Regions from separate parts of the Paenibacillus sp. FSL H8-0282 genome, predicted to be linked through region 2. Evidence: riboswitches for the same ligand, from Rfam matches in the RefSeq annotation. Region 2 holds a riboswitch; each other region holds the start of a gene.
The links. Region 2 has a riboswitch for cyclic di-AMP ahead of NST94_RS00540 (C40 family peptidase). Riboswitches for the same ligand answer to the same signal wherever they lie in the genome.
Positions count from the first base shown of each region.

Region 1: it holds a riboswitch for cyclic di-AMP, as region 2 does, so the genes downstream of both, NST94_RS02675 (hypothetical protein) here and NST94_RS00540 (C40 family peptidase) in region 2, are expected to answer to the same signal.
Region 3: it holds a riboswitch for cyclic di-AMP, as region 2 does, so the genes downstream of both, NST94_RS24755 (TrkH family potassium uptake protein) here and NST94_RS00540 (C40 family peptidase) in region 2, are expected to answer to the same signal.
Region 4: it holds a riboswitch for cyclic di-AMP, as region 2 does, so the genes downstream of both, NST94_RS10685 (KamA family radical SAM protein) here and NST94_RS00540 (C40 family peptidase) in region 2, are expected to answer to the same signal.

Region 1 is NZ_CP150146.1:602,177-609,985, forward strand. It holds gene NST94_RS02660 (hypothetical protein) at 264-623, opposite strand; gene NST94_RS02665 (hypothetical protein) at 758-1,279, opposite strand; gene NST94_RS02670 (hypothetical protein) at 1,294-1,848, opposite strand; cyclic di-AMP (ydaO/yuaA leader) riboswitch at 1,917-2,081, opposite strand; cyclic di-AMP (ydaO/yuaA leader) riboswitch at 2,501-2,690, shown strand; gene NST94_RS02675 (hypothetical protein) at 2,942-3,358, shown strand; gene kdpA (potassium-transporting ATPase subunit KdpA) at 3,575-5,251, shown strand; gene kdpB (potassium-transporting ATPase subunit KdpB) at 5,268-7,301, shown strand; gene kdpC (potassium-transporting ATPase subunit KdpC) at 7,357-7,809, shown strand, end outside.
Region 2 is NZ_CP150146.1:108,867-116,675, reverse strand. It holds gene NST94_RS00555 (M1 family metallopeptidase) at 1-553, shown strand, start outside; gene NST94_RS00550 (hypothetical protein) at 565-1,395, shown strand; cyclic di-AMP (ydaO/yuaA leader) riboswitch at 1,614-1,752, shown strand; gene NST94_RS00545 (C40 family peptidase) at 1,810-2,238, shown strand; cyclic di-AMP (ydaO/yuaA leader) riboswitch at 2,600-2,742, shown strand; gene NST94_RS00540 (C40 family peptidase) at 2,787-3,239, shown strand; gene NST94_RS00535 (GNAT family N-acetyltransferase) at 3,429-3,914, shown strand; gene NST94_RS00530 (cytochrome c) at 4,042-4,398, shown strand; gene NST94_RS00525 (4a-hydroxytetrahydrobiopterin dehydratase) at 4,481-4,768, opposite strand; gene NST94_RS00520 (hypothetical protein) at 4,997-5,290, opposite strand; gene motA (flagellar motor stator protein MotA) at 5,497-6,297, shown strand; gene motB (flagellar motor protein MotB) at 6,281-7,096, shown strand; gene rluF (23S rRNA pseudouridine(2604) synthase RluF) at 7,209-7,809, opposite strand, start outside.
Region 3 is NZ_CP150146.1:5,715,135-5,722,943, forward strand. It holds gene NST94_RS24745 (LysR family transcriptional regulator) at 1-775, shown strand, start outside; gene NST94_RS24750 (TrkA family potassium uptake protein) at 1,304-1,975, opposite strand; gene NST94_RS24755 (TrkH family potassium uptake protein) at 1,989-3,347, opposite strand; cyclic di-AMP (ydaO/yuaA leader) riboswitch at 3,412-3,587, opposite strand; gene NST94_RS24760 (CPBP family intramembrane glutamic endopeptidase) at 3,910-5,586, shown strand; gene uvrC (excinuclease ABC subunit UvrC) at 5,675-7,627, opposite strand; gene trxA (thioredoxin) at 7,749-7,809, opposite strand, start outside.
Region 4 is NZ_CP150146.1:2,481,071-2,488,879, reverse strand. It holds gene NST94_RS10695 (ABC transporter substrate-binding protein) at 1-101, shown strand, start outside; gene NST94_RS10690 (AraC family transcriptional regulator) at 241-1,908, shown strand; cyclic di-AMP (ydaO/yuaA leader) riboswitch at 1,957-2,098, shown strand; gene NST94_RS10685 (KamA family radical SAM protein) at 2,239-3,408, shown strand; gene NST94_RS10680 (YafY family protein) at 3,551-4,462, shown strand; gene NST94_RS10675 (DinB family protein) at 4,546-5,061, shown strand; gene NST94_RS10670 (YdeI/OmpD-associated family protein) at 5,118-5,687, shown strand; gene NST94_RS10665 (hypothetical protein) at 6,192-6,377, opposite strand; gene NST94_RS10660 (hypothetical protein) at 7,109-7,348, shown strand.

The DNA of each region.
Region 1 (7,809 bases), 490 kb from region 2:
CTCTTTTAACCAAATAGTTGCACTGGAGTCCGATACTATGCTCAAAAGGCGATAAACGTGCAAGTAACGTCATCTGGGTCCGTAAGCCTTGTCTTGGTGGAAGATGATTAGGGCTTGCTTTAAGACGATCCAAGACGCTCATCGCTCGAGATTTTTACTGGAGTCCGAACGCCGGCCATATTTGTGGAAAAGCTTCAATTAAAGGCTCCTGAGTCCGTTAGATGCTTCATGCGCTCAAAGATCGTTTGAATTCTAGTCAGAGACTAAATTATAGAAAGATTTGCGCTCGTTAGTACATCCGCTTGGGCGGTCATCTGCTCCCGTAGAGCTCTAAGCTGTGTTTTCAGTGCGGGAACACTTTTTTGCAGAATAATGCTTATTTGAGAAAGAGGCAGCTTTAGGCCGTACCACATGACCTTCACAAGCTGTTCCTCCCAAGGTAATGCCTTAGCCGATAGAAGGGAGCGCCGGGCAAAAGAATCAGCACACTGGTGAATACAAGTGCGGTAAGCGTGGATAGAGAATAACTGAGGATCGAATTCATCCTGACGATATATTTTATGAAGCTCTGTGAAGGTGCGTATAGTAACCTTGTCCGCCTCATTAGATTGTTCTAACAACATGGAACTAAGTACGTAGACTTCATTAGTATACTTTTGGACACACTCTGCAAATTTAGTACTGTAGGTGGACTCGGGAGGTAAGGGGTCAGGCATGGTGAAACACGATCCTTTCAGAATGAGAGATTTGCTTGAATCTATAATATAGAAAAGTAAGAGATTGATTTATTGATGAGATCAGCGGTGTCTGGTTCCGGGCAACTGTGTTTCTGCTGGGAGGTACTGGATAAAGCTTTGGAAGGTTTGTAGTAGAGCCGTTCACTTCTGGAATTGCTCCCCCCTGCTGCAACACTGTACAGACGCCCTTGCTGAATATGCCCTGCCAAGGATTTACCCTGGAGCTTGGCCTTTAAATCCTGCAAAGCACCCTGAACTAGCTCAAGCTTAACCTGCTCCCAATCTGAACCTTCGCGGCGGACCTTATCCAGCGCTTCCTCAAGACGGCAATGACAGATAGCCCGTAAAAAAGAACTCCATTTAATGAGATCGAAATTTTTGGTGTTGGCAGAGATCAGACAAGCCCCCCAGCTGCAGCCTCCCTTACAGGTGAGTTTTAGAATACCATAACGGCAGCCTTCAGCCCCTTCCATTCCATAGTGGATAGGCTCGGGTTCATCCAATACAAATACTTCAATGCGGGATAGTCTGCGCTGGTCCATAGTAGGGTTCCTCCTTAGATTTCCAAAAGCTTTAAGTCTACATGATGAGTGACACTAGCCTTTTCTACACAAGCGAGCATTTCCATTTTATTCTCACAGACTGCGGTATGCTCTAGCCATAGTCGGAACTTCTCTTTCCGTATAACAGATAGATGTAAGGGAAAGGTGCTGCGGGATCTCAAGACATACCAACCGGCGCTTACATCTTTCCAAGGCTCCTTGAAGGCTGTAAACCACGGGAGTTTTTGGTGTGATGACCAATCCTGCTGCTGCTGTTGTTCTCGAATTTTTTTATATATCTCATATACAATCTTAGAGTCTAAACAGTCTTTACAAGAAGAAGGTGTGCTGAACTGGCGAAGGGCTTGGATCTGGTTCTGGCCAAATGCATAGCCTACAATGTACCTGTGATTATGTTCTTCGAACCACAAGGCCCCGAAACAAACGTAATTTAGACTTATCGGCTCAAGCAGCCCTTGATGTATCCCTAAATAATAGTGCTTCAAAACATTCACCCCATCCAGCGTGCTATCACCTAATAAGCTCAGGTAACGCAAAAACCGCAGCAAGAGGAGGACCTCTGCTGCGGTTTTGGATTACAGGCAGATATACCTGGGCCAAAGCGTGGCGGATCAAGGGTCTCTCTCTTTACGCTTACGAGGTTAGCTGTCGGATTCGGACGGTGAGAGTCGCCCTACCTATTGAGACTTATGCAGTCTCCTTTGGATTCACCCCAAGTAGGCCAGGTGGCCTGATGGTTCCCCCGTTCCCTGCGAATGCAGGAACTCAGCGTTGATTGTTTTTCATGAATTAGATTCAACCCGAATCATACTCTTTTCAAGATTTTCTGTAAAAAACGGAAAATGTTCTTTTAGAGCAATTTTAACCATATCCTGCCGACTACGACTGAAAAACGAGGTAAATAGGTATTTATGGCGTGTTATCGCGCCTCTTTCTCGCTCAGCCTCAGCTTCTTGCGTTTCTACCTATAATGGGAATTTGCAGTATTTTCGCTCTAAAAAGGTGAATAAAATCACATGGGTTATAGATAGCGATTAAACGCTCCAAACTCGAGTAAACAAGAGATATAGAGAGATTAGATATCAAGTAAGCGCTATCTAATGGGAAAATAGTTTTTAATTTGCATTATTTTGGCATCATTCAGGTTTTACAAGTCTTCGTGCATAAGAGTATGATTACTCCTGTTTCAACGACAATCGAATATTTGATCCGCTTAATTTCCGGTAAGGAAAGCGGGGGAACCAACAATCGGCAGCCGATGTGAGAGTCGGAAGCCGATTATGGGGTGAATCCTGTAGAGGGTGTGAGTGAGCTCGCATCTATACAGGTAGGGCGACTCTCACCGCCCGAATCCGACAGCTAACCTCGTAAGCGTATGGAGAGAGGATGAGTGCAATGTGACCGCTAGCGAGCCACAGAGGAGATCCTTTGTGGCTTTTTGCTGTGCTCTTAGAAGCAAAGCATTTATGGAGGCCTCCCCTAAGAGGTCGCTAAATTCATCATTAGCGGTATTTGTAAGGCAGCGTCTAATGACGTGACACAACCGAGCTTTAGGTTGTGCCCGAAAATGACGATAGGTCAACATCCTTTCGGAGATTTTCGTTGCCTCCTTGTTGTAAATGAGCAGGAGGAGAAAAAAAGATGACGGATCAGAATGAATATGTGCTTGTATGTGCGCCTACAAAGGCGGGAGAACATTTCATTAAACTTCTGAAGTTCAGGGGTATTAAGATGGCGGGATTAACCAACAATGTGGCTGAGAAAGCTTTACTTGAGGAGCTCGGGATTGAGCAGGTTATTCTAGTGGATACCCGCCATCAGAGCACTTGGTTTCGCCCATCGTTCCCGGTAGGCAGGGTATATCTGTTTGAGAGCAGCTTTCCGCTTTGCTGCCGCTATATTCAGATGTGCCGTACCTGGACGACACAGCCGATTTTTGTGATTACAAGTTCAATAAATCCTAGATTGGTCTATAAAAGACTTGGTGCGAGCTATGTAATCTATTCCCATAGTGGTGATGCTGATTTTCTAATCGATAGATCACCTCATCAAGGATAATGGAAGGAGTGCGGAAGATATGATGGATCTGTATATGGTGGCTTCGTTAGCTGTAATTTACGGGTTATTTTATGGCTTTATGCGCTGGTGCGCAGGTGTAGTTGAGGATACGGGGAGGGATAAGCTGTGATTCTAGTAATCGCTGTTACCCTACTGTTGTTTATATATCTGGTTTACGCGTTGATTCATCCTGAGAAATTTTAAGGAGGGGCATTCATGGGCATTTTGCAAATAGTCGTCGTAATTGTAATTCTCATCTTGCTGGTCAAGCCGATGGGAACGTATTTATATCATGTATTTTCTAACGAACCGAATCGTACGGATCGCTGGTTTGCAGGCACAGAGAAAGGTATTTATAAGCTGATCGGCCTGAAAAAACGGGACGGAATGTCCTGGAAGAAGTATGCACTCAGCTTTGTTTTAACTAATATCGTACTGGTTGCTTTCAGTTATATTTTTCTAAGATTACAGCGGGGATTGCCGCTGAACCCGAATGGAATTGCCGATATGGAACAGACGCTTTCATTCAATACGGTGATCAGCTTTATGACCAATACGAACCTGCAGCATTATAGCGGGGAGACGGGACTATCGTATTTTTCACAAATGGCAGTCATCACGATGATGATGTTCACGTCTGCAGCGAGCGGATTTTCTGTTGCGGTTGCTTTTGTCAGAGGGATTACAGGACAGAAATCAGTCGGGAACTTTTTCGAGGACTTCGTAAAAGCACATATTCGTGTATTCATTCCATTAGCTCTGCTAGTTTCATTGGTGCTGGTAGGATTGCATGTGCCACAAACGCTCAAGCCATCGCTTGAGGTCACTACACTCGAAGGGCAGACGCAACAAATCGCTATCGGTCCAGTCGCTTCTTTGGAATCAATTAAACACTTAGGTACGAATGGTGGCGGCTTCTTCGGAGCCAATTCAGCGCATCCTTTTGAGAACCCTAATCCACTTACGAACGTTCTGGAGATTCTCTCTATGTGGATGCTGCCAGCCTCTCTGCCATATATGTACGGATTGTTCGCTAAGAACAAACGTCAGGGCTGGGTGATTTTCACAGCAATGATGACCTTGTTCGTACTACTGCTGGGATTGAATTATTATGCGGAAACCAAAGGCAATCCAGCTATCAATGCGCTGGGGATCGAGTCTTCGCAAGGCAGCATGGAAGGTAAAGAGGTACGTTTTGGTATCCCGCAATCTTCGCTGTTCACTTCGGTAACAACGGCAGCTACGACAGGTAGTGTTAACAATATGCATGATACGCTGACACCGCTGGGTGGCATTACCCCTCTGGCCCTAATGATGCTCAACAACGTCTTCGGGGGAAAAGGTGTCGGACTAATCAATATGCTGATGTATGCCATCATGGGTGTCTTCTTATGTGGACTAATGGTTGGCAGAACACCAGAGTTTCTCGGGCGAAAGATAGAAGCCAAGGAGATGAAGCTAATTGCGATTGCTATCCTTGTGCATCCGTTCATTATCCTTGTACCAACAGCAGGTGCGTTCTTAACGGACTTGGGCAACGGTGCCATCACGAATCCCGGATTCCATGGACTTAGCCAAGTGTTATATGAATATGTCTCTTCTGCCGCGAACAATGGTTCAGGATTTGAAGGGCTTGCGGACAACACCACCTTTTGGAATGTTACAACCGGGATCGTAATGCTGCTTGGCCGTTATGTCTCTATAATCGCGATGCTGGCAGTTGCAGGCTCACTGATCCAGAAGAAGCCAGTTCCTGAGACGATTGGCACATTCCGCACAGACAATGGTCTGTTCACCGGAATTCTGATTGGTACCGTTGTAATTATCGGGGCTCTGACGTTTCTGCCAGTCATTGTGCTCGGCCCGATTGCAGAATATTTGACCTTACGGTAGGAAGAGGGAGAACAAGATGAGTACTGTAAAAAGAAAAAAGCTGCTGACGGGACCCATACTCCTAAGCGCTGTAAAGGATAGCTTTATTAAGCTTAACCCGGTGACGTTAATTAAAAATCCGGTCATGTTCGTAGTCGAAATCGGTACGATTATTGTATTGCTTATGGTACTGGCCCCCGGATATTTTAATGCAGAGAAATCGGTAGGCTTCAATATCACAGTGTTGTTCATTCTGCTATTCACAGTGCTGTTTGCCAACTTCGCTGAAGCGCTGGCTGAAGGCCGCGGGAAAGCCCAGGCGGATTCACTCAAGAAAACGAAACAGGATATCACAGCTAACAAACTCGTTGGAGGGTCTGTGAAGACCGTTTCTTCTTCCGAGCTTCGTAAAGGAGATATTGTCATCGTCAGTCAGGGAGAACTTATCCCTGGCGATGGTGAAGTAATTGAAGGGCTGGCCTCCGTAGATGAATCTGCAATTACAGGTGAATCTGCACCTGTTATTAAGGAAGCCGGCGGAGATTTTGGCTCAGTCACAGGCGGCACCCGGGTAGTCAGTGATGAGATTAAAGTCAAAATTACCAGTGATCCCGGTGAGTCATTCCTGGATCGGATGATCTCCCTCGTTGAAGGGGCGAAACGTCAAAAGACACCCAATGAAATTGCACTAAATACACTCTTGATCAGTCTGACGTTGATTTTCCTGATTGTAGTAGTGACCTTGCGGCCAATTGCGACTTATCTGGGCGTTGATCTAGATATTCCTGTTATGATCGCCTTGCTGGTCTGTCTGATCCCGACCACAATCGGGGGACTGCTCTCCGCTATCGGGATAGCAGGGATGGACCGCGTCACACAGTTTAATGTCCTTGCTATGTCAGGGAAGGCCGTTGAAGCTGCCGGCGACATTAATACAATGATTCTAGATAAGACAGGTACGATTACTTTCGGAAACCGGATGGCGAGTGATTTTGTGCCTGTTGGAGATGAAACGGAAGCTGAGCTTACGGCTTGGGCAGCTATTAGTTCGCTAAAGGATGAGACTCCGGAAGGACGTTCGGTTATTGAGCTGGCTAAGAAGCTGGAGCGCAGCTATGACAGCAAACTTGCTGAAGGCGGAGAGTTCGTAGAGTTTAAGGCTGAGACCCGGATGAGTGGTATAGATCTACTTGATGGACGATCTGTTCGTAAAGGGGCAGTCGATTCCGTGAAGAAATGGGTACAGTCGAAGGGCGGAGTCATTCCCGCGAACCTCGACAGTAATTCCGATGCTATCGCTCGGATGGGGGGGACCCCGCTTGCTGTTGCGGTAGACAACCGGATTTATGGACTTATTTACTTAAAGGATACGGTTAAGCCAGGGATGAAAGAGCGGTTTGATGAGCTGCGAAAAATGGGAATCAAGACTATCATGTGTACAGGGGACAATCCGCTGACCGCAGCTACTATTGCCCGTGAAGCAGGGGTAGATGATTTTATTGCAGAGAGTACACCTGAGGATAAAATAGCGGTTATCCGCCGTGAGCAGAACGAAGGCAAGCTGGTGGCAATGACTGGTGATGGTACGAATGACGCACCTGCCCTTGCCCAAGCTGATGTGGGCTTAGCGATGAACAGTGGGACTACAGCCGCTAAGGAAGCAGCAAACATGGTTGATCTGGACTCCGATCCCTCGAAGATCATTGAGGTTGTAGCTATTGGTAAACAGCTACTGATGACGCGGGGCGCGTTGACAACGTTCAGTATTGCGAATGATATCGCTAAATACTTCGCAATTATTCCGGCAATGTTCATGCTCGCCATTCCCGAAATGGAAGCCCTGAATGTCATGGGATTGGGTTCACCTAGCTCGGCAATTATATCTGCATTAATATTTAATGCGATTATTATTCCGCTGCTGATCCCATTGGCTATGAAAGGTGTCTCGTATAAAGCGATGAGTTCTACGAAGCTGCTGGGACGTAATATTTTTATCTATGGTTTAGGTGGAGTAGTCGTTCCTTTTGCGGGCATCAAGCTTATTGATTTGCTCGTAAGTGTATGGATTTAACAACGGATTGACTAATCATTGAAAGGGTGAGAGCATCGTGAATAACAGAAAATCGATTGCGGACGCTGAAGAACAGTTGTCATCATCGAAGGGTGCTAATTTCTTTATTATATTACGGCTATGTCTAGTGTTTATTGTTCTTTGCGGAGTGATTTATCCTCTGACTACTACAGCGATTGCTCAAGTTCTGATGCCATCGCAAGCAAACGGCAGTCAGCTGAAGAATGACGCTGGAGTAGTTGTGGGCTCAGAACTCATCGGGCAAAGCTTTACGGACCCGGCATTATTCCATGGCCGTGTATCCAGCATTGATTATAAAGCGGAAGCCTCAGGTTCCAATAACTACGGCCCATCCAACCCGGATATGCTGCAGCGGACGAAGGATTCCATCACACAGTGGCAGCTTGATAATCCGGATGTGCCTGTAAACAAGCTGCCGGTTGATTTAGTAACCAACTCGGGTTCAGGTCTTGATCCGCATATCACTCCTGCGTCGGCAATTGTGCAG
Region 2 (7,809 bases):
CAAGCTTGTACTTAAAGATATCGAACGCCAGGTAGGTACCAAAGCAATGAACAACATCATGTCCTCCTACGCTCGTAAGTTCCGTTTCCAGCATCCCGCTACGTCAGATTTTCAGAAAGTCGTTGAGAAGGTAACCAAAAAATCATGGCAGGCATATTTCGATGATTACATTTATGGTGATGGTGCGCCTGACTTCTCAGTAGATACGATTACTTTTAAAAAAAATAACAGCGGCGATGCTCAAAGCTACGAATCATTAGTGAAGATTTCAAATAAAGGGAGCCATTACGTTGATGTTCCCGTGAAATTCACATTCGCCGACAGCTCTTCGGTGCAGCGGGTCTGGAACGGTGAAGGAGCAGAGACTACGTTTCAATTGTTAAGCGATAAGCCTCTTCTCTCTGCTGAGATTGACCCTGAGCATTCCATCTTATTGGAGAGCAAACATTTAAACAACTTTAGGCTGGCGGAAATAGAGCCCAAGACGCTCTCTCGCTGGACGTTAAGTGTAACTAAACTACTTGAAACCGTGCTCGGAACTCTTGTCTGGTGAGGTGAATGATTGTGAGAACATCGATAACCCGCGGCTGGCAAAGCATGAAGGAGCAATTTTATATTTTAATTCTGCTCTTCATCTACCGACTGCTCTGGGGCTACTTTATGTATGGTTTCATCCGATCTGCTATTATTCCAATTCTACTGCGCTATCCAGATAAAGACGCCGGCGGCAGCGGTATGGGCAGACTGTTGTATTATATCGAGGGACAGTTCAGCTTGAATACTGACCCTGCGATACGCACTTGGTTATGGATGCTTCTAGGACTTGTTGTCTTGCGACTTCTGCTTTCTCCTTTCATAAGGGCAGGATTGCTGCATGAGCTGCACCAGGAGCGAAAGGGCGAGCGCGGGCTGTTCTTTTTCCCCGGCATGAAGATCTATGGACTACCTGTCTTAGTCTTTAGCCTAATCGAATGGGTGCTGACCCTGCTGCCGCTTTACTGGCTTGCTCCAAAAATGTACGGGCTGTTCTTATCCTCTTTGTTTAACTACACTTTGTTACTTCATTTAGTACCATACGTATTGGCATGGCTTATATATATTTTTATCGTGCGCCTGTTTCTTCTATATATGCAGTTTGGTTACACCGGCGGTACAGGAATGTTCTCCTCACTGTTCATCTGCTTGCGGTCACTGATTCCTGCTATAGGTGTTTCCATTGTACTTGGTGCGGGAGGCTTGCTCCTACTGCTAGTGTGCGGACTGACGGGTCTGTTCTGTCCCGGCCTGCCGGCACTTATAATACGGCAAATCTCACCACTACCTTCTACGCTCTTAAAAATGTGGGGAATCTCTGCACAATATCATCTATGGCGTAGCAAAGCATTTCCACAATAAATTAACCTTATTTGACATAATAAAAAGGTCCCAATTCCTGTATTTAGGAGCTGGGACTTTTTCCCATTACGGATAACTTAAGAGTATTTGCAAAATCATAAAAGCTCTGTTACAATAAGTCCTGTGCTATTAGTAACAATTTTGTAATCAATTGAAACGATTCCTACATAACTAAATGTATTTATCGTAAGTGTAACTGTCGAAACGTCATTCTCTTGGTGCTTAACACGCCTAATTCCTTTGCACCGGGAAGTGGGGGAACCATATTTTGGGTGAATTGATCTCGCTTTACAGGGATCATAGGGAATCTTCTACCGAACCCTTAAGCTAACCTCGCAGGCCTTGGAAGGAGTACATCTTTTGAAAAGACATAATTTAAGAAAAAAATGCGTCGCTGCGGCGCTAGGACTTGTAATGGCATTATCTATTGGTGGAGGAAGCGCCTTTGCCGACTCTAAGATGGACACTGTAATCTCAAAGACTATTGGAGTTGCCTATAAAACCGGAGGTACAAGCACTGCCGGATTTGATTGCTCTGGATTTACAAAATATGTATTCAAGAATGTGGGTCTTACTTTACCTCGTACATCAAAAGCTCAATATAGCGTTGGAACTGCTGTATCCAAAAGCAATCTGCGTTCTGGTGATCTAGTGTTCTTTAACACACTTGGCAATGGAGTATCCCATGTCGGCATTTATGTTGGAAACGGAAAATTCGCACAATCGTCCTCTTCGCGTGGAGTGACCATCACTTCACTCAGTCAGGCCTACTGGGCCAATCGTTATGTTGGCGCTAAAAGAGTAATGAGTACTTCAGCTTATCAAGCTGTAGCCTTCGATTGAAACCTTCCTCACAACTATAACCTCATAATTACAACTATATGAACCTGAATCTGATTATGCCCGTAATCAAATTCGGGTTTTTCTTTTTCCATAATATATTTTTACACTATTAGAGCCCGATTGAAACACGTTTATTTGATAAAAATTGCAATTATATTAAAAATTAGGTCATTATTAACGCTTACATATGCCTTTCTACCGTAAAAATGCCAATTTTTCTGCATTAATATGTTAAAAACGATTGCCAAGCGGCTTTCTGTTTGTTACAATTAGCGCAGTGAGATTTTAGTAACATTTTTGTAATCATTAAGTTGTTATTTACAAAGGTTTTGTCATGTATTGATTACAAGCTAATCCTAATCAACAGTATGAGCCGAGTTTCCTAACTATTAGGAAAACGGGGGAACCAACTTTGGGTGAATTGACCTCCATTATATAGAGGGGTCATAGGGGACCTTCAACCGAACCCTTAAGCTAACCTCGTAGGCATTTGGAAGGGGTATACACTTTTGAAGAAGAAGTTAGCAGCAGCAGTACTAAGCTTTTCCATCATCCTCACCATCGGAGCAGGAAGCGCTTTCGCAGATTCCAAAATGGATAAAGTGATTGACAAGGCCATCGGTACTAAATACGTATCCGGCGGTATATCCACTAACGGATTTGATTGCTCCGGATTTACAATGTATGTGTTTGATAAGATTGGCATTAACCTTCCACACCAATCAGGTTCCCAATATCAAATGGGCACAGCAATCTCCCGTGATGATATAAGAGCCGGAGATCTTGTATTCTTCAATACAAGTGGCAAAGGTGTCTCCCATGTCGGCATTTATGTCGGTGAAGGTAAGTTCGCACACGCTTCTACCTCACGCGGTGTTACGATTAGCTCTCTGAGTGATAGCTACTACGTGAAACGCTACGTTGGTGCTAAGCGCATTATGAGCACAGACGCTTACCAATCGGTTGCTGCTGAATCGGAAGACAATGATGATGTTCAATAAGTAACGTACATAGGCTCTTTTCCAAGGTAACTCTTGGAGGAGAGCTTGTTTTTTTGTCTTATTACTTATTTACCCCTCTCATAATTTGTAAAACATTCCTCTCATATAAAGTTTCTGAGTCGAACCTCCCCCATTTTGTATATAATTAGTAATATAGCAATGTCCTCGTGAAAGGAGATCGTTGACCTTATGATAAATCCCTCGGTAACTTTTCATGTTGTTCCTATGGAGGCAATTCACGGAGAAGCTATTTGTAAGTGGAGCTATACGCCCCCATATAATATTTATGGCTGGATGCCGTGGGAGCAGATGCAGGCTCTTGGCATCGAGTTTGGCGATCCGCAGCTCCGGGAGGAACAATATATCTCCATATTAAATGAACAAGAGATTTTGTGCGGATTCGCACAGTTGTTCCCGATGGAAGGAGTCGTTCGTTTAGGAGTTGGGATGCGCCCCGATCTATGCGGCCATGGTTTAGGCAAACTATTCGTAGATGCCATCGTCCAGACAGCCTTGAATCGTTATCCTGATCGTGAGATAGATCTAGAAGTCCTGACCTGGAACCAACGCGCCATTCGAACTTATCAAAAATGTGGATTTACGATTACAGATACGTATGAACGCCGCACACCTACAGGAGACAAACCTTTTTATTGCATGGTCTATGACAAATGATATTAAATACCATATATTTCATGAGAATGATTGTATTCTCGTTCATTTTTTTGTCACAAACCCTATGATAACGCTTCACCATAAGCTATAATGTAGGGAGCAGCTTACATAGAAGGGACGAATTGGGATGCAGAAATGGATCATGAGCGGTTTGTTTTTTGCCGCCTGTGCCTTTGCGGTAGTACTCATGTTTACACTTCCGGGTAAAGAAGAGGTAGCGGAAGAAAATAAGCCCACGATGCCGGTAGTTCAACTGGACGCAGCAAAGGCAGAAGCAACCGTGAAAGCCAGCTGTATCACCTGTCACGGCGATCAGCTTCAAGGTGGAGTTGGACCAAGTCTTCAGAATGAAGGTGGCCAGCATGACGCTGAGGAAATCTATAGCATCGTCACTAAAGGACGTGGCCAAATGCCTTCCTTTAAGGAGAAACTAGCGCCTGAAGAGATCGCCAACGTCGCACTCTGGCTCTCAGAGAAAAAGTAACCCACCCAAGCAACTAAAAACGCCCGTGTATGAGATAGGTGACTATCTCTGCACGGGCGTTTATTTTATGATTTCGGCTAAACTAGTGATTTTTTTCAAAGGCTTCATTAAATTGATGCGCCTCTCGAAGATCTAGAGCCGTAATCCCATCTTCTTCATTAGATTCAAGTCGCAGTGTAACTGTTTTATAATCAATCGTAATATGTGGATGATGATCGAAGGCTTCTGAAATCGTGGCTACTTCATCAACAAACGCAATGCCCTTCATATATTGGCTGAACATATATTTTCGTACCATAACGTTATCTTCCAGCTTCCAGCCCTCTAGCTTGGTGATCTCCTCACGCAGTTCCTCTTCCGTAAATAACAATTCGTTTCCTCCCTTACAAAAAATTGCAGTAAAGTGCGCAGTTCCCTTTACTTGTCTTAGGCTTTAAACAAAACATCCCTTAGCTTCTGAGGTCCAAGGGATGTGCCAGGATAAAGGCGATATTTTCGATTTAATGTATTCACAAATCCCAGCGATTATAACTCGGCTTTATCAATTTTAACACGGGCTACTGACTACGGGCAAATTACGTACAGACTTCTCCTCCGCCTAAATTAAAACCACTGAAGCCAAATCCTCTTCGCCAACTAAAATATTAATGCGGTGCGTGTCCTTATCGTAAATAATTACGCCGCTCCCCACCTCAATCATAGGTTCATTACCCAGCGCGAAGAAAAGATCCTCAGCCAATGCTTCCCATACCTCCAGCTTTGATTCTTGGGGTAGTTCCTGCCACTCGTCCGGATCCATCTCAAAAAATAAATATCCATCGGAAATTCGTCCGACGGCTTCGGTCAAATCTGTTAGAATTTCACCGTAATCTCTACCATGCTTTACACCCACGTATATCACTCCGTTTTCTTCACAGATGAATAATTACTTACCTTATCCATTATAGCCGAAAAAATGACTTCACAAAAAACCGAATGATGTCGATAAATAAGAATATACGTTAATTCGGTTTCGCACAGAGTGCCCTGCCGCTGTTTCAAGGATGATATACGCGGCATTGTCGGAACACATCTTAAATCTCACGGACGAGGTGCAAAATGGAAATTTCAACAATAATTGGTTTAATTTTTGGTTTGGTTGCTGTAATCTGGGGCATGATCCTCAAGCACGCTCCACTTCATGCTTTGGCCACACCTGCTGCTTACGTTATTATCTTGGTGGGTACGGCAGCGTCTATTTTCATGGCCTTTCCTTTCAACGAGGTCAAAAAGATTCCAAGTCTGTTCAAAATGATCTTTATCAAAAAGAAATTAATCAGTAAACCCGAATTAATCACTATGTTTATGGAATGGGCTTCTATCACACGGCGTGAAGGTCTGTTGGCTCTAGAATCAAAGGTCGATGAAATAGAAGATAACTTCCTCAGGAATGGCATGCGGATGATCATTGATGGAAATGATCAGGATTTTGTCCGCGATGTCCTCATGGAGGATATCCACGCCACAGAGGATAGACATAAAGCAGGAGCGCTCATTTTCTCACAGGCAGGTATGTATGCTCCTACCCTTGGGGTGCTCGGGGCGGTTATCGGCCTCATCGCCGCTCTGGCTGATATGAGTGATATGAACAAATTGGCTGCGGCAATCGGGGCTGCCTTCATCGCCACTTTGCTTGGTATCTTTACAGGTTACGTATTATGGCATCCTATTGCTAATAAGCTGAAACGTCTCTCCAAACAAGAAATCGAAGTTCGAATGATGATGGTCGAAGGTCTTTTGTCCATACAGTCCGGTGTATCTACTATTGCCATCAATCAGAAGCTTGCTGTATTCCTAACACCTTCGCAACGCGTTAAGTTAAATGAGAAGGACGGTGGATCAGGTGAGCAAAAAGACTAGACACGAAGAGCATGAAGAACATGCCGATGAATCGTGGCTGTTACCTTATTCCGATCTCATGACTCTTCTGGTGGCTCTGTTCATCGTTATGTATTCTATGAGCGCAACGGATGCCAAGAAATTTGAAGAGATGAGTCAAGCCTTCAGTTCCGCACTTAATGGCGGTACAGGTATTCTTGAAGAGCGGGCAGCAATGCCTAGTAAGACTCAAGAAGATCTAGGGAAAAATGATAAGATGGGTAGCTCTACTTCCAAGAAAGCTGAAGAAGCAGAAATGGCAAAGCTACGACAAAAGGAACAAGAGGATTTAGAGAAGCTTAAGAAACAATTCGATCAATATATTAAGAGCAACGGTCTAACTGATCTGCTCAGTACGAAGCTTAATCAATCTCAGCTAATGATTACGATCAGTGATAACGCATTGTTCGCCTCTGGCCAAGCCATTGTTAAGGATGATTCGCGGCAATTAGCTAAATCCATCTCAACGATGCTGCAGCAATTCCCGGATTATGATGTAGTAGTGCAAGGGCACACCGACGATATTCCGATTTCTAATAGCAACTATTCATCCAACTGGGATCTGAGTGCGGATCGGGCACTTCAGTTTATGAAGATTTTGCTGCAGAACACGAATCTAAATCCGCGCAAATTTAGTGCGATTGGATACGGCGAGTATCATCCTATTTCGGATAATGACACAGCTACCGGTCGAAGCAAGAATCGCCGGGTAGAGGTTTCCATTATTCGCAAATATCAAGAATCCAAAGAGTTTACAGGGATTGTTCCCTCTGCTGAATAAGTGATGTCGTAAGGTAATAAAAAGAGCTGTCCAAAGGTCTTAGACCCCGGACAGCTCTTTTTTGTTGCGAGTACTACATTCTATATGGACCTGTAACATTGTAATAACATTCCTACAGTAATTCGTAGTTCAGCGTAGCTCCAAGCTCTTTCTTCTCATCAGCAGACAGCTCCCGCCATTCTCCCGTTTGCAATGCCCCCAGGCGAATATTCATAATCCGAATGCGTTGCAGCTTTCGAACCTCATAGCCAAAAGCGCTGCACATACGACGAATCTGGCGATTTTTGCCCTCTGTCAAAATAATACGGAAGACACGCTCCGTAATACGCGTGACCTCACAGGGCAGCGTCTTCTCACCTAATATTTTCACACCGCTCGACATGCCGGTAATAAATGAAGGCGTAATGGGTCTGTCCACGGTAACCACATATTCTTTTTCATGCCGGCCTTCCGCCCGCAAAATTTTATTAACGATATCACCATCATTAGTAAGCAAGATTAATCCTTCCGAATCCTTATCGAGACGACCAATCGGGAATATACGCTCATGATGACCTACAAAATCGACAATATTCCCCTTGATATGCTGTTCTGTGGTTGATGTAATCCCAACCGGCTTGTTTAGAGCAATGTAGACCGTCTGGCTCGAGGTTTCAAGCGCTATACCATCTATTCGCACATCATCGCCCGGAACAGCCTGACTGCCCAGCACA
Region 3 (7,809 bases), 1.2 Mb from region 2:
GGTCGCACTATTTAATCGTTATGGCAAACGACTGGAATTAACCGAGGTTGGGCGTCTCACTTATTCCTATGCGCTTGAACAACGGCAGCAGCGCTCCAAGTTTCTGGAAGCCCTTTCCAAATTTAAAGAGGGGGAGCCAAGGCTTGTCACCTTGGGGGCTAGTCTTACCTCACTGCAGACCACGCTTCCGCCGCTGGTAAACGCTTATATGGATAAATATCCGACCGCAGAGCTGAAGCTGATCACAGGCCGAACGCATGAGATCGTATCCTCAGTTAGTGAGGGAAAATCAGACGTAGGTCTGATCGCTTCCTCTATTCAAGAACCCGGGTTACGCTGCATTTCTCTGTTTGAGGATCAACTGCGACTGGTCGTCTCAGAGCAGCATCCTTTAAATTTATCTTCCAAGCTAACCATGGATAATCTATCCCGGCTGCCTATGATTCTCTTCTCAAAGGGGACCTGGTACCGGCGTCTGACGGACGATCTATTCCAGCGCTGCGGGATTGATCCCGATGTGCGCATGGAGATTGACTCCTTCGAAGCCATCGTACGGCTGCTTCCGACTGTCAAAGCGGCTGCGTTGCTGCCAAAGTCTTATCTGCGTCCAGAACTGCTGAACGGTGGCGGGCTGGTGTCCTTACATATCAAGGAGCTGGAACAGACTCAACGGACCACCTGCCTGATCTACCGTGACGATGGAAGCATGAGCACGGCGGCTCGCAGTCTGGTGCAAGTTACCGAAGAGATGTTTCTGACAGAACGTGAGCAGTAAAGCCGGACCAAATGAATCAAGGGGCGCACCTATTGATCTCCAAATGAGGCAATAAGTGAAGTACTTATAGCGTAATTAGAGAATTTCTCCCTGAAGTTCAGAGATTTCTGTTCAGCAGACTTATAATTAGGGAAAACTTCCCTAATTTTCGGCCGATTCAGTAACTAACTAATAAAGGAATCCCTCTGTTTATTAGGGAGGAATTCCCTGATGTCGTTCATTTAGAGCGAATAGCGGCTATTTTTAGGGAGGTTTTCCTAATTAGTTCACACCCACTCTGTACATCGTACAAACAAAGAACGCATATCGCCCATAATGCACCGTCACAGATACCACAAATCATCTAATTGCAAGCCGTACGATAACCACACCTAGCAAGTCGCGCACCGACCAAACCAACATTATAGAAAACAACGCGTGGTCTAATGTCATACGACACAGTAAATCCATTACTTTTCCTACTCTTTACTCCATAAAAAAGAAGCTGCCTCCAAGTAGAATTCACTACTTTTGAGTCAGCTTCTTTTCCTATGATTCTTGGTTCACAACTTCACTCTCAAAACGGTCAATACTTTCATTAGGACCAATGAGTACCATAACATCGCCTTCACTCAAATAATCATGGGCAGTTGGAGCGACGATTATTCCGCTTTCCCTATTTAGGGCAACAATACTGCAGCCATATTTAGCTCTTGTATTTAAATCAGACAAGCTTCTGCCGTTCATGCAGGAAGGTACGGTCAGCTCGACAATTTTATAATCCTTGGACAGTTCAATATAATCCAGCAAATTGGGCGTCACCAGCTGATGTGCCACACGAATCCCCATATCCCGCTCCGGAAAAATAACCCGATCAACCCCCAGCCGCGACAGTGCGCGGCCATGAAGGATAGAGATTGCCTTAGCCACCACTTGCTTGACTCCAATCTCCTTCAACAAAATGGCCGCCAGAATGCTTCTCTCCATATTGTCACCAATCGCAACAATCCCACAATCAAAGTTCCGTACACCAAGCGAGCGCATAATTCCCTCATCTGTAGCATCTGCTACTACCGTATGCGTCAGCTGATCGCTCATTTCCTCCACGCGTTCTTCATGGTGGTCAATGCCGAGCACCTCGTAGCCCATTTCCATCAGCTCAAGCGCCAGGCTTGAACCGAAGCGACCTAAGCCGATTACTACAAATTGCTGTGCTTTCATTTCTAATTAACTCCTATCCAATAATTATTTTACCTTCCGGATACTTATACAGTGGTTTACCCTGTTTGGGACCGAGTGCATACGCTAAGGTTAGTGGACCTAGCCGACCTGCAAACATCGTCAGACAGAGTAGAATCTTACCGATCGCTGACAGTTCCGGAGTTAGCCCCATAGTCAGTCCTACCGTAGCAAAGGCGGAGGTCGTCTCAAACAAGATTGCCAAGAAATTACTGTCTTCAGTTGTGGAGAGTATCATCGACACAGAGGCGATTAACAACAAAGCCAGCAGCGTGATCGTTAATGCCTTGTAGATGCGCTCTTGAGCCAGCCGATAACGGAACAACACAACATCTTCCCGTCCACGCAGCATAGCAATTACAGCACCAATCATCATTGTAAAGGTTGTTGTCTTGATCCCGCCGCCCGTTGAGCCCGGAGAAGCACCAATAAACATAAGAATCACTATAAAAAATTGTGTAGCCTGCCGAAGTCCAGCAATATCTACTGTGTTCGCGCCAGCCGTACGGGGAGACACGGATTGAAAGAAGGCCGATAATATTTTACCGCCGAAATTCAGTGAACCCAGGGTACGAGTGTTAGTAAACTCAAATATAAAAATAACCAAAGCTCCGATCAGAATCAGCCCTGTGCTGGTGGACAGGACAACTTTACTATGTAGAGACAGCCTGCGGGTTACCCGAAACTCCACCAGATCTGACATTACAATAAAACCAATCCCGCCGGAGACAATCAGAAACATTACAATAATATTCACAAGCGGATCATATACATAATCAGTTAAACTGCGAAAATCCCCAAAAATATCGAACCCCGCATTATTAAACATAGACACCGCATGAAATATGCCATAATAAATCGCTTTTCCCAACGGCATATCAAAAGCCCAGCGAATAGACAGCAGCACAGCGGCACAGCCTTCTATGACAAGAGAATATATGAGGACTCTCCGGATCAGTCGCACAATTCCTTCCATAGAGCCTTGATTCATGGCTTCCTGTAGGATTAGCCTGTCCCGCAAAGATATTTTACGCTTTAACACCAGTGAAAATAGAGTGGCCATGGTCATAAAACCTAAGCCGCCGATCTGGATCAGGATCATAATTACGGTTTTCCCAAAAATCGTGAACGAAGTTCCGGTATCCAGCACAACAAGCCCTGTAACACAGGTTGCCGACGTTGAAGTAAATAATGCATCAATAAATTCCACGGAATTCCCGCTTGTGCTTGAGATGGGCAGCATAAGCAGCAGGGCCCCTATCAGAATGATCGATGCAAAACCAAGCACCAGTATCTGCGGTGGCGAGAGCTTCAGAAACTTAAATTCAGAAATCCTGCGAAACTGTGAAGCCACTTTGCTCACCTTCTTATCAAAAATTCCAACAAAAAAAGCACTGGAAAACCAATGCTGACTTGGTTCCTGCAGTAAATTAGCCTACGAGGTTAGCTGTCGGATTCGGACTGTGCAGGCTGCCCTATTCGTTCCCAGAACGAAATTCACCCCTGATGAAAGTGCCATTTATCGTGTACACTCCACTTTTCATCACTTCTTATGGTTCCCCCGTTTTCACCAGAAATTCGGCTACTATACAATTGCATACAAATTATATACGTTATTTAGTGAATTCACAAAGACACAATTAATGCTCATTCACATGAAAAAATGCGGTTTAAAGAGACTGCATCAAAAGGAGTGCCTTTTCTCATCACTTTTCCGTGTTTTCCCTGCAATTACACCGATTCTCATCATTCGTGCAGAAATGAACACGATAAAATTCATGGTATAAATTCACATGACTATTCTATACTATCTCTATTACCCATAAAAAGAACATATAATGTTTTTTGTAACCAACCAGGCACTAATACTATAATGGAACATAACATTGTCACAGTACATAACAAGGAGGCGTTACATGAATCCCGTCGGCCAGCCCTTACAGCAACGTGCCCTCTCCAAGAGGCTCATCATCTCGGGCATTATCGGTCTTATTCTATTTATTATGTTTCAGATTTCCCCTTCACTGCTTAGTAGTCCTACAGGTGAAGATACCACCGTCATTAGCAAGGCAGAAGCCCGTGATCAAGCCATATTATTCGCAGAACAAAAGCTCAACTACACCGAAGCACCAAACGATCAATGGAATGTACTTTACCAGACGGACTCTTCCTTTTATGGTTATATGTCTCGCGAGAAGCTTGTGGAGGACTACACCAAGAAAAAATTGGATCAAAAATATCCTTTTGATGTCTTTCGTGCAACGCTTACTCCTTCAGCGGAGCAAGAGCCGCAAATCATCGTTGACCTCAATATGTATAACGGTAAGATTGTCGCTTTCTCAAAGGCTGCAAAAGTTACCTCCGAAGAGGGGTCAGGCATCGCTTCCGTTGGTGCAAAAGAGGACAAGGGAGCTGACCTCACTCTAGCGCAGAAGGAGAATCTTGCTCGTCCTTGGCTTCAGGAATGGGAAGTAAATCCTGCCAAGCTACAAATTGAATCGAATACAGGAAGCCATGGGCTAGTGTATACGGATAGTACTGTTCAGGTCGGCGAATCCTTATTGCACTATTATTTTGATTTCAGTGGAGAGCAGGTATCCAGCTTTAATGCCGGATTCACTGCACCAGCTTGGCATACCTCCTACGTACAAGGACAGACCTCTTTAGCGGAAAAGCTAACATTATTCGGTTACGGTGTACCCACACTGATTTTAGGAATTCTGGCACTCGTCTACAGTATTCTTAGAAGAGAGCATACTTCCTTTAAACGTGGAGTATTCCTAAGCTCAGCCTATTTTGTAATCATGATGATCAGCACCTATAATATGCTGCCTGAATCAACGGGCGAAGGGCTAGAAGCACAGATTACCTCTGTCATTATGTTTATCATTTATGCTTTGTACAGCCTGCTGATGTCCTCCTTGCTCTACTTCTCTTTAGTGGGCGGTAATGGCCTATGGCGAAAAGAGGAAGGCATGAACCCTTGGCCCCGCGCCAAAGAGCCCGGCTATGGACAATATGTGTTGGACAGTATCCGGGCTGGATACATCTGGGCTTTCGTTCTGCTAGGGGTGCAGACGGTTATGTTCATCATATTATCGTTTACCTTGCACAATTGGTCTACTACAGACGCCACCCAATCTCCTTATAACATGAGATATGCTTGGCTTCTGCCTATCGTCGCATGGCTCGCTGGTTTATCTGAGGAAGCCATTTATCGCTTTTTCGGAATTCCTATGCTGAAAAAGGTGTTCCGGAACACTTTTATCGCTTGCTTGATCACCACGCTGGTTTGGGCGTTTGGCCATACGTTATATCCGATCTATCCCATCAGCTCCCGTCCCATTGAGCTGACTGTAATCGGGCTACTGTTCAGCTATATTTTCCTTCGTTACGGGTTTATTGCTGTCATGTTCAGCCACGTCGTGTTTGACAGCATCCTGATGGGCGCTACGCTGATCTTTATGAAGGAGAGCGTAAATGTAGGCGCGGGTATCTTCGCGATTATTATGCCGTTCATAGTCGCTTACATCGTCTATCGATTTAATCCACCACAGAAACCTAAGCCGGTGGAGCCTTCTTCTTTGATTTAAACTAATGTGAAGACGTAATAAAATTAAAAAAGGGCATCAAAGCAGCTTTAGTCGCTGCTTTGATACCCTTTTTCTTTTGTCACCATTGCTATGAGGTTGGCTCTTCATCCTTGAGCGCATCAAGAATTTGTTTTGCCAGCTTTTCTCCAATAGAAAGTGTACGGAAATCATCCACGGAGGCTTCTTTAATTTTCTTAAGCGATCCGAAATGCTTTAGCAGCGCTTTACGGCGCTTCTCACCTATACCAGGTATAGAGTCCAGCTTGGAGGTAACCATGGACTTCCCGCGCTGTTCACGGTGGAAGGTGATCGCGAACCTATGGACCTCATCCTGAATCCGCTGCAAAAGGTAAAATTCCTGACTGTCCCGGGCTAGCGCGACAGGCTCTGGCGGATCTCCAACTAAAAGCTGAGCCGTCTTATGCTTATCATCCTTAACAAGGCCGCAGACCGGAATGAATAATCCCAGCTCATTCTCCAGAATATCAATAGCAGAGGAGATTTGCCCTTTCCCTCCATCGACCACGATAAGATCCGGTATCGGAAGATTCTCCTTCAATACCCGTTCATATCGCCGCCGAATGACTTCGCGCATCGTTCCATAATCATCCGCACCCACTACCGTACGAACCTTATATTTACGGTACTCTTTTCGTGCAGGCTTACCATCAATGAAGACAACCATCGCTGAGACCGGATTAGTCCCCTGAATGTTCGAGTTATCGAACGCCTCAATACGGCTCAAGCGTTCAAGCCCCAAGCTCTCGCCTAAGCTGATCGCTGCTCCAGAGGTACGCTCTTCATCCCGTTCAATCAGCCGGAATTTCTCGTCGATAGCCACTCTTGCATTTTGGCAAGCCATGCCAACCATCTGCTTCTTAAGACCGCGTTGTGGCACAAGCACCTTAATGCCCAGCCACTCCTGCAGAATGGAGGCGCCGCCAGCGGCATCCACGATCCCTGCTGCCGCAGCTTCCTCCGCTGCCGCTGCACGTGCCTCAGCCTCTTCAGCCGATTCAGGAGTATCTTCACCCTGTTGTAAATCCGCTTCTGCTGGAGCAGCTATGGCGATCTCGGGTTTAGTCTCTTTATTAGCCAGAGACTCCTCATCGAGCACATCCGGCAGCAGAATCTCCTGCGGCAAAGCGGGATTATCACTGTAATACTGCGTCACATAAGACATAAAGTCACTGTAGGCTTCACCATAGAACGGGAACACGGAGGAATGGCGCTGGATCATCTTCCCTTGTCTCATGTACAGAATCTGTACACACATCCATCCCTTGTCTACAGCATAACCAAATACGTCCCGGTCCTTAGTATCTGTAGTGTTGATCTTCTGCTTCTCCATCAATGCATCGATATGGATAATCTGATCCCGCAGTTCCTTCGCCCGCTCAAAATATAATTCCTCAGCAGCTTCCTGCATTTTTTGCTGTAAATCCTTTTTGACCGCCTCATGACCTCCGCCTAGAAAAGCAGCGATGTCCTGCGTAATCTGCTCATACTCGGATTTCTGAACCTCCTTCTCACACGGTGCCAAACACTGGCCCATGTGATAGTAAAGACAGACCTCCTTTGGCATCACGCCGCATTTACGAAGCGGGTACATACGATCTAGGAGCTTTTTTGTCTGCTGAGCAGCATAAGCATTAGGATAAGGGCCAAAATATTTTGCTTTATCTTTAATCACCCGGCGTGTAACCTCAAGGCGCGGGTGAGTTTCATTCGTTATTTTTATATAAGGAAACGTCTTGTCGTCTTTCAAAAGCACATTATAACGCGGCATATGTTTCTTAATCAGATTACACTCTAGAATGAGCGCTTCCATGTTACTGGACGTAACGATGTATTCGAAATCAGCAATATTAGCGACAAGCCGCTGCGTTTTACCATTATGACTGCCTGTAAAATAAGAGCGTACCCGATTCTTAAGTACCTTCGCTTTGCCCACATAAATAATAGTGCCTTCCTGATTCTTCATCAGATAGCAGCCAGGCAGATCGGGTAGTAGTGCCAGTTTATTGCGGATATTGTCCAAAATGATCCCCTCCAGCTAAATTGGACCCATGATTAGTTGGCATTCAGCACACAAAACGCCTCCGGAATGAACCGAAGGCGCTGAGTGGCAGGGCCGAGGCCCGAACAGTAGCATCTATCAATTATTGATGTTTTGCTACGATATTTTTCAGGGATTCTTTGGAGTTCAGTCCCACAACTTTA
Region 4 (7,809 bases), 2.4 Mb from region 2:
ACGGATATGTCTATACACAAGACATCATGAAGACTTCAAGTGATGCGACAACAAGAGAATGGCTGCTTGGCGAAATTCCACAGCTATTAAATATGAAATAACCTTCTGTGATGAAGAGTTTAACACAAGGCTGATAAAAAACTGCAAGAAGCATGTCAACAGCTGTTGATATGCTTCTTTTTTTTATATACAATGAATTCATTGATAATCATTCTCACCAAATGAACGGAGGCTGAACCCATGCTGCATACATCATCGTCCTGCCCCCCACTCCACTCTCTGCTATTTCAGCTAAACGAGGCCGAACTGATGATTCAAGCTGCCGATTCAAGCTCTATAACGCGTACAACCCAGGACTATACCCTTCTCATATTTACTGGAGGGAACGGACAATTGAACCTCGATGATCAAAGCGTGATACTAAGTATGGATAAATGTTATCTACTATCTCCTGGAATCTCCTATAGTACGAACAACCAGGAGCTGACGTTGTATTATTACCTCATCACCTTTACAGCAATCTATACAACCGAGCATCCTAAACGATATTCTGGAGAGCTACTTTCCGGCAGACGGGAGTTAATTGTGCACCCGTTCACCAAGGTAATCCGACTAGTCGAAGACCTGCTCATGAACAGGAATAACACCGATGATGTACAACAATTCAAGCGACAATTAAAATTCCAAGAATTGCTGCTGCTACTTTTTGAGCATAATTACCCTTCCAAACACCTGCCAAGTCCTACGGAATCCGTAGAAAAGACCATAACATTCATTCAGGAGCATTATACAGAGAGTATCACCGTGAAGCAGTTAGCTGAACTGGCGGGAATATCAATCTGGCAATATACACCGATCTTTCAGCAGCTTACGGGTAAAAAGCCGCTTGAATACCTGACGGATCTGCGTATTAATCATTCCAAACGATTCCTGCAGGAATCGACTGAACCACTGCGGGAAATCGCCAGACTGGTCGGCTTCTCGGACGAATACTATTTCAGCCGCCGCTTTCGGCAAAAAACCGGAGTTACACCCGGACAATATGCACATCAGCAAAGTCGTAAGCTTACCGTCAAGGATTGGACGGGTCATGAGGTGGAGATTCCAGAGCGAGCGAAACGTATTGTCTATCATGGCGAAACACTTGGCGACCTTCTCGCGTTAGGCGTAAAGCCTATCGGTGGAGATGAAGCGTTCGCCCGGAACAGCGTCTATAAACATCGGCTTAAGAAGCTCGCCAACGTCGGGTTTCCACTGGACCCGCAGTTGACCGCTTCCCTAAACCCAGATTTGATCATTTTGGCAAATAGTGATGAAAGAGCCTACAGAGCAGTTTCTGGTATCGCTCCGACACTCACCTTTGATTCATTTGCGCCTCTCGACAACCGAATGCGGACATTAGGCAGTTGGCTAGGTAAACAGCGCGAAGCCGAAGCATGGCTGGAGTCATTCACAATCAAAAACGCTGCCATGTGGCAGCAGCTTTACACGACAACCCTTCAAGTTGGAGAAACCGCCTCTGCTTTGGTCTATGATCATGGAGATCGTCTATATGCTATGGGAATGTCCGGATTCTCCACTGCGCTTTATGCCCCATGTGGTTTACAACCGACCGAAGAGATCCAGGCCATATTGGACGAAGAGTTAGGGTTCGCCGAAGTTGATCCAACGCGACTGCCTGCCTACGCCGGAGATCATATCTTCATGCTCATTCCGGAACGCAAAGACTCGCGAGCTGCGATGGAACGATTACTAGACAGTTCACTTTGGAACAATCTCCCGGCAGTACGTCAGGGACATGTTTATCTGCTCGACGGAAGCAAATGGAACTCTAGTGATGCGTTAACCCGGGAGAAGCTGCTAACGCTGTTGCCTAAACTACTCGGCGGAAGTAGCGCTAGCAATTAAAGGTGAATCTAGGATTCTCTTTTGACTTTTCAAAACTTCATAGGGTATACTTTATCTACGCTTAATTTTCAACTTTTACAGTTGAAAAGCGGGGGAACCAGTTAATTGGGGCGAATCATTGAGCATTAGAATGTAGGGTACCATCTTACCCGAGTCCGTCAGCTAACCTCGTCAGCAGTGGATGGGTCTGCTTTTCATGTTATTTACATAACCAGAGACCCTTGCTAAGGGTCTCTTTTTGTGCTTTTTTTGGACCCTGCTGGCAGTAGATTGGCCTTTGACACTAAGGCTCCCTCATTTCTCACACTACGAGACAAAGGAGAGATGTACGTGCAAAAGGTAAAGTACTTCACGGATATTAACAAAATAGCTATGTTGTCTGAGCTGGAAAAAGAGAATCTGAAAGAAATTACGGACAAGTTTGTTTTTCGTGTAAATGACTACTATCTGTCTTTAATTAACTGGGATGATCCAAATGATCCCATCCGTAAGCTGGTTATTCCTAACGAAGGTGAACTGCTGGAGTATGGGCGCTGGGACGCCTCCGATGAGGACACGAATTATGTGGTACCTGGTTGTCAGCACAAGTATAGAACAACTGCACTACTGATTGTATCCGAGGTCTGCGGGGCTTATTGCCGCTACTGTTTCCGTAAGCGTCTGTTCCGAAATGACGTGAAAGAGGCGATGGCTGATGTCTCTCCGGGCTTGGAGTATATCGCAAATAATCCGGAGATTAACAACGTACTTCTTACGGGCGGGGACAGTTTAATTCTCTCCACACCGAAGCTAAGATCCATTATTGAAAATCTAAGAAGCATTGAGCATGTTAAGATCATTAGACTGGGTTCCAAAATTCCCGTATTTAATCCGATGCGGATCTCTGAAGACGAAGAGCTGCTGGAGCTGATTCGTACTTACTCTACCGAAGACAAACGAATCTATGTTATGGCGCACATCAATCATCCTCGTGAAATCACACCTGAAGCCAAAAAAGCATTTAAAGCTCTCCACAACGCAGGGGTAATTGTCGTAAATCAGACCCCCATCCTCAAAGGCATCAACGATGATCCCGTTATTTTAGGGGAACTACTGGACCGGCTTTCATGGGCTGGCGTTACACCCTACTACTTCTTTGTGAACCGGCCCGTAGCCGGAAACCGAGATTTCGTATTACCGCTCGAGCAAGTCTATCAAATTGTAGAAGAAGCCAAAGCCAGAACCTCAGGACTTGGCAAAAGAGTACGCTTATCCATGAGCCACACCTCAGGAAAGATAGAAATTCTCGCCATTGATAACGGGAAAGCCTATCTCAAATACCATCAATCCAGAGATCAGGAATACGGAAAATTTATGATTCTAGATTGTCCAAAGGACGCCGAATGGTTCGATGACCTGCCTGGGAATGAGCAATATTGGACCCCACCTGTGAAAAAAAACGATGCTATTATTTCTGTTAATGATTTATCAGGCGAGCCTGCGGATTTAATCTGTAAATAGATTAATCAGCTCTGTCAGACTCTGTCATAGGATATTTCTTCATCACCAACAACAAAACTCCTCCCGCCCAAAATTAGCCCGAAAAAATCTATGATATAATCACGCTGTAACACGAAATGGACTAATGGGTGGGAATGCACACATGAAATTGGAACGATTGATTTCTATGATCTATAAACTATTGAACCACGAAGTTTTATCTGCCTCCAAGCTGGCTGAAGAGTTTCAGGTTTCCCAGCGAACAATCTATAGGGATATCGATGTGATTTGTGCCGCTGGCATCCCGGTCGTATCGTATCAGGGTACTAAAGGTGGATATGGCATCATGGACGGATATAAAATGGATAAAAGCCTGCTCCGTTCGTATGATGTCACTTCTCTGATTACTGTACTTAACAGTCTTTCTTCCGTGTTTGAAGATGAGCATACGCAAGGAACCATTGAACGGCTGCAAACGATTGGAACGGAGCCACAGACCTCTAGTCTCGCGGTGGATCTTGAAACCCGGCGTACGGATCCTGACGCACTTCCTCTTTTACGTGCGGCTATTGCGGAACGAAATGTTGTCCGTTTTGATTACATCAGTGTAAAAAATGAACGTACAACCCGTGAAATGGAACCAGTAAAGCTTCATTTTAAATATAGCAACTGGTACATCTATGGTTATTGCCGGGCTCGGCAGGACTATCGGGAGTTCCGACTTTCCCGGATGCTGAATTTGTTCCTGACGCAGGATACCTTTCATTCGCAACATGAGGTACCCAAAGAGGCCGGCTGTTCAAACAGGGCAGATCAGGTGGAGGAAATAGTGATCCGGGTAGGCCCTGAGGCTTTGGCAGAAGCTTTGGATCAGTTTCATCAAGTCGACAAGGAATTTCATTCCGATAAAAGCATGACGATGCGAATTCCTGTGTATAAGCCATTGGAAGCACGTTGGCTTTGGTCCATTCTGCTGAGTTTTGGCAGCGGCGCCGAAGTCCTCGAACCCCCTGCATTGCGAGGTATTTTAAAAGAGCAGCTTCAAAACACACTCAAACTTTATGAAGAAGTATGACAGTCTGATGTCATACTTCTTCTTTTATATTAACTACAGTAACAAAAAACAAATCCATGACCATTCAAAAGGAGAATGTACGAATGACAAATTATCCAGTAGAAATGTTTAAATACCACACTTGGGCAAACCAAACTATCCTGGGAAGAATCAAGGAACTCCCGCCTTCTGTGCTAAGTCAAGAAGTGAACAGCTCATTTCCCACCATCGCTCATGCCCTTAGCCATATCTATGCGGTTGATACGATGTGGTATCTTGTATTAACAGGCACTGCCATGCCAGAGGCTTTTCAACAAAGTATCCCGCTAAATTTGAGCATTCTAGATTCTGTAGATGAATACGTAAATATCTTTGCCCAGCTATCGGAACAATACAAAGCATGGTTACACAACCAATCCGATTTGGAGCAAACTATTGTGCTTGACAATCCATTCGCCGGAATCCGCCAAACACGCCAATCAGAAATTGTGTTGCAAGTCGCCAATCACGGGACTTATCATAGAGGCAATGTATCTACTATGTTACGGCAGTTAGGCCATGCTTCCACCATGAATGACTATGCTCTTTTTTGGTATCAGGTTCCTGCGGAAGCAAATTAATCTCGGATGGGCAAGACGCTCCACTCCATACCTAGAAAGGAAATTGTATTTTAATTATGGAGATTAAAAATCTAATTACAGTGAAAACGAGAGAAGATTTAAGAGTTTGGCTGCAGGAGAATTGTAAGACTGAACAATCTTGTTGGGTACTCGTTAGTATGACGCCAAACCCAGAAACGTTGCTATATTTGGACGTAGTTGAGGAATGTTTGTGTTTTGGATGGATCGATGGAGTGAAAAAGAAAATTTCGGAAACGGAGCTGGCGCAAAGACTCTCTCCCCGAAGCAACAAAAGCTCTTGGACTGAATTGAATAAAGAGCGTGTTCGCCGCCTCGAAAAGCTGGGGTTAATGAGTGCTGAAGGAAAACGGATACTTCCTGATATGAACCCTGATTCTTTTATAGTAGATAAGATTATAGAGCAACGGCTAAAAGAGGACAGGCAAGTATATGAGAATTTCACGGCCTTTCCAGCCCTTTATAAAAGAGTTCGGATCGACACGATCCAAAGCAATAAACATCAGCCAGATTTATTTAAGAGTAAATTAGACAAATTCATAGCAAACACTAAAGAAAATAAAATGTACGGGCAATGGCATGATAATGGACGTCTGCTAGATTATTAAGCTGCGCTAGATGCATGATCTCCTGCTGTGGCTTTCGGACCCCAATGACGCTATTTACTAATTAATCGCCTTTTCAGCAACTTATCGGACCCCAGTGCAGCTATTCCTTAGAAACAGGCTCTTATACGGTGATTTTTCCGCCAATAGGAGCTATGCGGTCCGATAATACTCCAAATGGCGGATTTTCCTGCATTTAAGGTGTGCTGGGTCCGATACCGCTGAAGTATGGTCATTCGCTGGACTCCTGAGTCCGATACCGCCAAGTATGATCATTCGCTGATCTGCTGAGTCCGATACCGCCAAGTATGATCATTCGCTGGACTCCTGAGTCCGATACCGCCAAGTATGATCATTTGCTCGGTCTATTGCTACTGCTACTGCTACTGCTACTGCTACCATGATCTCCTGCTGAGGCTTTCGGACTCCAATGACGCTATTTACTAATTAATCGCCTTTTCAGCAACTTATCGGACCCCAGTGCAGCTATTCCTTAGAAACAGGCTCTTATACGGTGATTTTTCCGCCATTAGGAGCTATGTGGTCCGATAATACTCCAAATGACGGATTTTCCTGCATATAAGGTCTGCTGAGTCCGATACGCCGAAGAATGATCATTCGCTGGACTCCTGAGTCCGACACCGCCGAAGTATGATCATTCGCCGGGTCTACTGCTACTGCTACTGCTACCATGATCTCCTGCTGAGGCTTTCGGACTCCAATGACGCTATTTACTAATTTATCGCCTTTTCAGCAACTCATCGGACTCCAGCGCAGCTATTTCTTAGAATCAGGCTCTTATACGGTGATTTATCCGCCATTAGGAGCTATGCGGTCCGATAATACTCCAAATGGCGGATTTTCCTGCTTACAACGTCTGCTGAGTCCGATACGCCGAAGAATGATCATTCGCTGGGTCTACCGCTACCGCTACTACTGCTACTGCTACTGCTACCGATACCATGATCTTCTGCTGAGGCTTTCGGACTCCAATGACGCTATTTACTAATTAATCGCCTTTTCAGCAACTTATCGGACCCCAGTGCAGCTACTCCTTAGAAATGGGCTCTTATACAGTGATTTTTCCGCCAATAAGAGCTATGCGGTCCGATAATACTCCAAATGGCGGATTTTCCTGCATTTAAGGTCCGCTGGGTCCGATACCGCTGAAGCATAGTCTTTCGCTGGGTCTACCGCTACTGCTACTGCTACCATGATCTCCTACTGAGGCTTTCGGACTCCAATGACGCTATTTACTAATTTATCGCCTTTTCTGCAACTCATCGGACTCCAGTGCAGCTATTCCTTAGAAACTGGCTCTTATAAGGCGTTTTTTTCGCCAATAGGAGCTATGCGGTCCGATAATACTCCAAATGGCGGATTTTCCTGCATTTAAGGTGTGCTGGGTCCGATACCGCTGAAGTATGATCATTCGCTGGACTCCTGAGTCCGATACCGCCAAGTATAATCATTCGCTGGGTCTACTGCTACTGCTACTGCTACTGATACTGCTGCTACTACTGCTACTGCTACTGCTACTGCTACTGCTGCTGCTACTGCTGCTGCTGCTGCTACTACTACTACTACTACTACTACTACTACTACTACTACTACTACTGCTACTGCTACTGCTACTGCTACTGCTACTGCTACTGATACTATGATCTCCTGCTGAGGCTTTCGGACTCCAATGACGCTATTTACTAATTTATCGCCTTTTCAGCAACTCATCGGACTCCAGCGCAGCTATTTCTTAGAATCAGGCTCTTATAGGGTGATTTTTTCGCCATTAGGAGCTATGCGGTCCGATAATACTCCAAATGGCGGATTTTCCTGCTTATAAGGTCTGCTGAGTCCGATACGCCGAAGAATGATCATTCGCTGGACTCCTGAGTCCGATACGCCGAAGAATGATCATTCGCTGGTCTGCTGAGTCCCATACCGCCGAAGCATAGTCTTTCGCTGTCTGATGCTACCGTATCCTAATCATCTGCGGATCAAACACCATTGACTCATGATCATCTGTTATACCCAAAGTGCTAAGTACGCGCGAATGAGATTGGTTCAGACGTTCAGGCAAAGTTTAGAGTTGAGAGCAGAGGTTTGGTTTAAGTTCAAAAAAAGA